2 regions of the Rouxiella badensis genome follow, and region 2 is predicted to be linked to the other one. Evidence: predicted binding sites of a transcription regulator. Region 2 holds the regulator's gene; the other holds the start of a gene.

Region 1 (3,427 bases), 390 kb from region 2:
AACCTGTGGGATCTCTGCCGCTTCTTCTGGTGGCAGGTGGTACAGGTCTTTGTCCATCGCATCGCCAGGATGGATTTTGTTGATGATGCCGTCGAGGCCAGCCATCAGCAGGGCAGCAAACGCCAGGTATGGGTTAGCCGCTGGGTCTGGGAAGCGAGCTTCGATACGCATGGCTTTAGGGCTAGAAACGTGTGGGATACGGATAGAAGCAGAACGGTTACGCGCTGAGTAAGCCAGCATAACTGGCGCTTCATAGCCCGGGACCAGACGCTTGTAGGAGTTGGTGGTTGGGTTGGCATAAGCGTTGATGGCTTTAGCGTGCTTGATGATACCACCGATGTAGTACAGTGCAGTCTCAGAGAGGCCGCCGTATTTGTCGCCAGAGAACAGGTTGTTACCGTCTTTGGACAGAGACATGTGGCAGTGCATGCCTGAACCGTTATCGCCAAACATTGGTTTTGGCATAAAGGTCGCAGTTTTACCAAATGCGTGAGCCACGTTGTGAACCACGTATTTGTAGATCTGGATTTCGTCAGCTTTTTTGGTCAGGGTGTTGAAGCGGGTTGCCACTTCGTTCTGGCCAGCGGTGGCGACTTCGTGGTGGTGAGCTTCAACTACCAGGCCCATTTCTTCCATGGTCAGACACATGGTAGAACGCAGGTCCTGAGAGGAGTCGACCGGAGGAACTGGGAAGTAACCGCCTTTCACTGCTGGACGGTGGCCTTTGTTGCCGCCTTCGTATTTGGTACCGGTGTTCCATGCGCCTTCGATATCGTCGATAGCAACATGAGAACCTGCGATGCTGCTGCCGAAGCGCACGTCATCGAACAGGAAGAATTCTGGCTCAGGTCCGAACAGAACGGTGTCCGCGATGCCTGAAGATTTCAGGAAGTCTTCAGCACGTTTTGCGGTTGAACGCGGGTCGCGATCGTAGCCTTGCAGCGTGTTTGGCTCAACGATATCGCAACGGATGATCAAGGTTGATTCTTCAAAGAACGGGTCAAGAACCGCGGTGCTCGGATCTGGCATCAATACCATGTCTGAGTCGTTGATAGTTTTCCAGCCACCGATGGAAGAACCATCGAACATTTTACCATCTTCGAAGAAGTCTGGGCTCACCTGGTGAGCAGGGATGGTAACGTGCTGTTCTTTACCCTTGGTGTCAGTGAAGCGAAGGTCGATGAATTTAACTTCATTTTCCTTGATAATCGCAAAAACGTGTTCAGCGGACATACTAGTTCTCCCGAATTTCTCATTATGTCATCGTCGTGGAACGAAACGAATAAACAAACATTGTTGAAAATGGCGTGTGGCCTAAACAGCTTTATTAGTTGCTCTGATAAGACTCTTTTCACCCTGGATGATTGATTGCGAAATCTGTGCCAACTTTGTGAAAAGGGTGTGAATGCCATTTTACGCGGGTTGCATGGTTATTCAGTATGCACCATAACGGGAAATGTGCACCATTTTGGTTCAATAATGCGAGTGTGGTGAACCATTTTGGTGCACCATTTTGGGTCAAGGGGGATTTTGCACCGTGAAAGGGATCGCAAAGTAACCATACAGAACTTGTTTGCAAGAGTTTCTTGTGAACTTGTTTAGAACCTAGCCTAATACGTGTACAATAGCGCGCTATTTCTATATTTCTAAATGCCTGAGGCAAAGCTGTGATCGAAAATTTGCGTAACATCGCCATTATTGCCCACGTTGACCATGGTAAAACTACCTTGGTTGATAAGCTGCTACAACAATCCGGTACCTTCGGAGAACGTGTAGAAGCCACCGAACGCGTAATGGACTCCAACGATTTGGAGAAAGAGCGTGGGATTACCATCCTCGCAAAAAACACCGCCATTAATTGGAAAGACTACCGCATCAACATCGTGGATACCCCAGGACACGCCGACTTCGGCGGTGAGGTAGAGCGTGTGATGTCAATGGTTGACTCGGTGCTGCTGGTTGTGGATGCAATGGATGGCCCGATGCCGCAAACCCGTTTCGTGACCAAAAAAGCATTTGCTAATGGTCTGAAGCCGATCGTGGTAATCAACAAGGTTGACCGCCCTGGCGCGCGTCCTGACTGGGTTGTTGATCAGGTATTCGACCTGTTCGTTAACCTGGACGCAACCGACGAACAGCTTGATTTCCCAATCATCTATGCATCTGCACTGATGGGTATCGCGGGTACCGACCATAATGATATGGCCGAAGACATGACTCCGCTGTACCAGGCTATCGTTGACCACGTGTCTGCGCCTAAAGTAGAAGTTGAAGCACCGTTCCAGATGCAGATTTCTCAGCTGGACTACAACAACTACGTAGGTGTTATCGGTATCGGCCGCATCAAGCGCGGTACCGTTAAGCCTAACCAGCAGATCACTATCATCGATAGCGAAGGCAAAACCCGTAACGGTAAAGTCGGTAAAGTTCTGACCCACATGGGTCTTGAGCGTATCGAAGCGACCGTTGCCGAAGCTGGCGACATCATCGCTATCACCGGTCTGGGCGAGCTGAACATCTCCGACACCATCTGTGATCCACAGAATGTCGAAGCGCTGCCAGCACTGAGCGTCGATGAACCTACCGTGACCATGTACTTCAACGTCAACACCTCTCCGTTCTGTGGTAAAGAAGGTAAGTTTGTGACCTCGCGTCAGATTCTGGACCGTCTGAACAAAGAGCTGGTGCACAACGTGGCACTGCGCGTTGAAGAAACCGAAGACTCTGACGCATTCCGCGTTTCAGGCCGTGGTGAACTTCACCTGTCGGTTCTGATCGAAAACATGCGTCGTGAAGGTTTCGAGCTGGCCGTTTCTCGTCCTAAAGTTATCAACCGTAAAATCGATGGCCGCATGCAAGAGCCGTTCGAAAACGTGACTTTGGATATCGAAGAACAGCACCAGGGTTCAGTCATGCAAGCTATGGGTGAGCGTAAAGGCGACGTTAAGGACATGATCCCTGACGGCAAAGGTCGTATTCGTCTCGATTACCTGATCCCGGCTCGTGGCCTGATCGGTTTCCGTACCGAATTCATGACCATGACTTCCGGTACGGGTCTGCTGTACTCAACCTTCAGCCACTACGACGACGTTCGTCCGGGCGAAATCGGCCAGCGTCAGAACGGCGTGCTTATCTCTAACGGTCAGGGTAAAGCTGTTGCGTTTGCTCTGTTCGGCCTGCAGGACCGCGGTAAGCTGTTCCTGGGTCACGGTGCAGAAGTGTATGAAGGCCAGATCATCGGTATTCACTCACGTTCTAACGACCTGACCGTTAACTGCCTGACCGGTAAGAAACTGACCAACATGCGTGCTTCTGGTACTGACGAAGCAACCACGCTGGTTCCTGCTATCAAGATGTCCCTTGAGCAGGCGATCGAGTTCCTGGATGATGACGAACTGGTAGAAGTTACTCCTCTGTCTGTACGTAT
Region 2 (3,427 bases):
CTATTTTCCGCCGCCTGAGCGTGTTCAACAACCTGATGGCGGTGCTCGAGATCCGCGAAGATCTCAACAAAGAGCAGCGCATCGCCCGCGCCAATGAGCTGATGGAAGAGTTCCATATCTCTCACTTGCGCGATAACCTTGGGCAGTCACTCTCCGGCGGTGAACGTCGTCGTGTCGAGATTGCCCGCGCGTTGGCGGCCAATCCAAAATTCATCCTGCTCGATGAACCTTTCGCCGGGGTTGACCCCATTTCGGTTATCGATATCAAGAAAATCATTGAGCATCTGCGCGACAGCGGGCTAGGCGTACTGATAACCGACCACAACGTCCGTGAAACGCTAGACGTCTGCGAACGCGCTTATATCGTTAGCCAGGGTCGTCTGATAGCCCACGGCACCCCCGCGGCAATTCTGGAAGACGAGCAGGTTAAACGCGTTTACCTGGGCGAGGCTTTCCGCCTGTAAAATTAAAAATGCGATTCGCAAATTTTTCGGAATGGAAATAAACCCAAGATATGAAGCAAGGTTTGCAACTCAGGCTCAGCCAACAACTGGCAATGACACCACAACTACAACAGGCAATACGCCTGTTGCAGCTGTCCACGCTTGAACTCCAGCAAGAAATTCAATTGGCGCTGGAAAGCAATCCGCTGTTGGAACAATCTGACCTCCATGATGAAGTAGACGCGAAAGAAACCAGCGAAAGCGAAGCCCTTGATACCCGCGAAGCCCTTGAGCAGAAAGACATGCCCGAGGAGCTGCCGCTCGACGCCACCTGGGACGAGATTTACACCGCCGGTACGCCGTCGGGTACAGGTAATGACTACAGCGACGACGAACTGCCGGTTTATCAGGGCGAAACGACCCAGTCGCTACAGGATTACCTGATGTGGCAGGTCGAGCTGACGCCGTTTACCGACACCGACCGCGCGATTGCCACCTCGATTGTCGACGCCGTCGATGACACCGGTTACCTGACCATTTCCCTCGATGACATCCTCGAGAGCATTGGTGATGAAGAGGTCAGCATGGACGAGGTCGAGGCGGTGCTCAAACGAGTCCAGCGTTTTGACCCGGTCGGCGTAGCGGCCAAAGACCTGCGCGATTGCCTGCTGATTCAACTCTCCCAATACGTTCCCGAAACCTTGTTCCTGACCGAAGCCAGACTGATTGTCAGTGAACATTTAGACCTGCTCGCCAACCACGATTTTCGTGCCCTGATGCGTTCAACGCGCCTAAAAGAAGATACACTTAAGGGAGCGATGCTGCTGATCCAGTCACTGGATCCAAGGCCTGGGCAGTCTATCAATACCGGCGAATCCGAGTACGTCATTCCCGACGTGCTGGTGCGCAAAGTGGGCAAAGTCTGGACCGTTGAACTGAACTCCGACAGCATTCCACGCCTGAAGATCAACCAGCAGTACGCTGCGATGGGCAATTCGGTGCGCAATGACAGCGACGGGCAATTTATTCGCAGTAACCTGCAAGAAGCCAAGTGGTTGATTAAAAGTCTGGAGAGTCGCAACGATACGTTATTGAAGGTGACACGTTGTATTGTCGAGCAGCAGCAGGCATTCTTTGATCTTGGTGAAGAATTTATGAAGCCAATGGTTCTGGCCGATATTGCCAGTGCCGTTGATATGCATGAATCGACGATTTCCCGCGTGACGACGCAAAAGTTCCTGCACAGTCCACGGGGTATTTTCGAACTTAAATATTTCTTCTCCAGTCACGTTAGTACGGACAGCGGCGGTGAAGCATCGTCCACCGCTATTCGCGCACTGGTAAGGAAATTAATCGCGGCGGAAAACCCCGTCAAACCTCTGAGCGACAGCAAGTTAGCCACTATGCTATCGGATCAAGGCATCATGGTGGCACGACGCACTGTAGCGAAATACCGAGAGTCTTTGTCAATCCCGCCCTCAAATCAGCGTAAACAGTTGGTTTGACCTCAACAGAGAAGGAAGACATTATGCAACTCAACATTACCGGACATCACGTAGATATCACTGAACCTCTGCGAGAGTTTGTGAACGCAAAGTTTTCGAAACTTGAGCAATATTTTGACCGAATCAACCAGGTTTACGTAATATTGAGCGTTGAGCGAGTGCAGAAAGTCGCGGAAGCCACGCTGCACGTGAACGGGGGCGAGTTGCATGCAACCTCGGAACATCAGGATATGTATGCCGCTATCGATGGCCTGGTTGATAAACTGGCCCGACAGCTTAATAAGCATAAAGACAAACTGAAACAGCATTGATCCCTTCCCTGTCCTCCTGGCAGGGAATAAAGTGATAATCATCGGCTCGTTACCCTCCTGGTACGAGCCGATAACTCTTTAGGGTGAAGGCGCCTAAGTGAAAATGAGATGATTAACGATACTGCACTGCAGCTGACCTCGGTATTAAAAGCCGAATGCACCAAGAGCAACGTCCATTGCGCCAGTAAAAAACGCGCACTGGAGATCATTAGTGAGCTGGCGGCCAACGAGCTAAACCTCGCGCCACAGGTGATTTTCGATGCCATTCTGACCCGTGAGCGCATGGGCAGTACCGGGATTGGTGCTGGGATTGCAATCCCTCATGGAAAACTTGAAGAAGACACGCTGCGCGCAGTGGGCGTCTTTATCCAGCTCGATCAGCCGATCGCTTTTGACGCGGTCGACAATCAGCCGGTCGATCTGCTTTTTGCCTTGCTGGTTCCGGCAGATCAATGTAAAACCCATTTACATACCCTGTCTTTAGTGGCCAAGAAACTGGCTGACAAAGCGGTATGCCGTCGCCTGCGCAGCGCGCAAAGCGACGAAGAGCTGTACCATATCATTACCGAAGACGAGTAAATCGCGAAGTATTCAAGATTGGGTTAACGAGGGAGTATTCACATGGTGCTGATGATTGTCAGCGGCCGTTCTGGTTCTGGAAAGTCCGTTGCCCTCCGTGCGCTGGAAGACATGGGCTTTTATTGCGTTGATAACTTGCCGGTGGTGTTATTGCCCCAGCTTGCGCAGGAGTTGGCTGAACGCAATACGTCAGCCGCCGTGAGCATCGATGTCCGCAACATGCCAGAGACGCCTGAAGTTTACGAACATGCCATGACCCAGCTTCCAGACAGCTTCTCCCCGCAGTTGCTGTTTCTGGATGCCGATCGCAATACGCTTATCCGTCGCTACAGCGATACGCGGCGTCTGCACCCTCTTTCCAGCAAGAATCTCTCTCTCGAAAGCGCCATCGATCACGAAGCCGAACTGCTTGAGCCACTGCGCTCGAGCGCCGACCTGATTATCGACACCTCTGAAATGTCGGTGCACGAGCTGGCAGAGATGCTGCGCACCCGTTTGCTGGGTAAACGTGAGCGCGAGCTGACGATGGTGTTTGAGTCTTTCGGTTTCAAACACGGCATTCCTATCGATGCAGACTACGTTTTCGACG

What was found. The regulator sigma-54, encoded in region 2, starts transcription at its own class of promoters, with help from an activator protein. The targets are predictions, from matches to a motif close to GTTGGCACANNTTTCGCTNT.
Region 1: glnA (glutamate--ammonia ligase) is a predicted target of sigma-54. The motif match lies at 1,368-1,387, and genes of this name have one in related genera.

What each region holds. Positions count from the first base shown of each region.
Region 1 is NZ_CP114062.1:4,002,931-4,006,357, reverse strand. It holds gene glnA (glutamate--ammonia ligase) at 1-1,233, opposite strand, end outside; gene typA (ribosome-dependent GTPase TypA) at 1,668-3,427, shown strand, end outside.
Region 2 is NZ_CP114062.1:3,613,638-3,617,064, forward strand. It holds gene lptB (LPS export ABC transporter ATP-binding protein) at 1-464, shown strand, start outside; gene rpoN (RNA polymerase factor sigma-54) at 515-1,948, shown strand; gene hpf (ribosome hibernation promoting factor) at 1,972-2,259, shown strand; gene ptsN (PTS IIA-like nitrogen regulatory protein PtsN) at 2,368-2,838, shown strand; gene rapZ (RNase adapter RapZ) at 2,881-3,427, shown strand, end outside.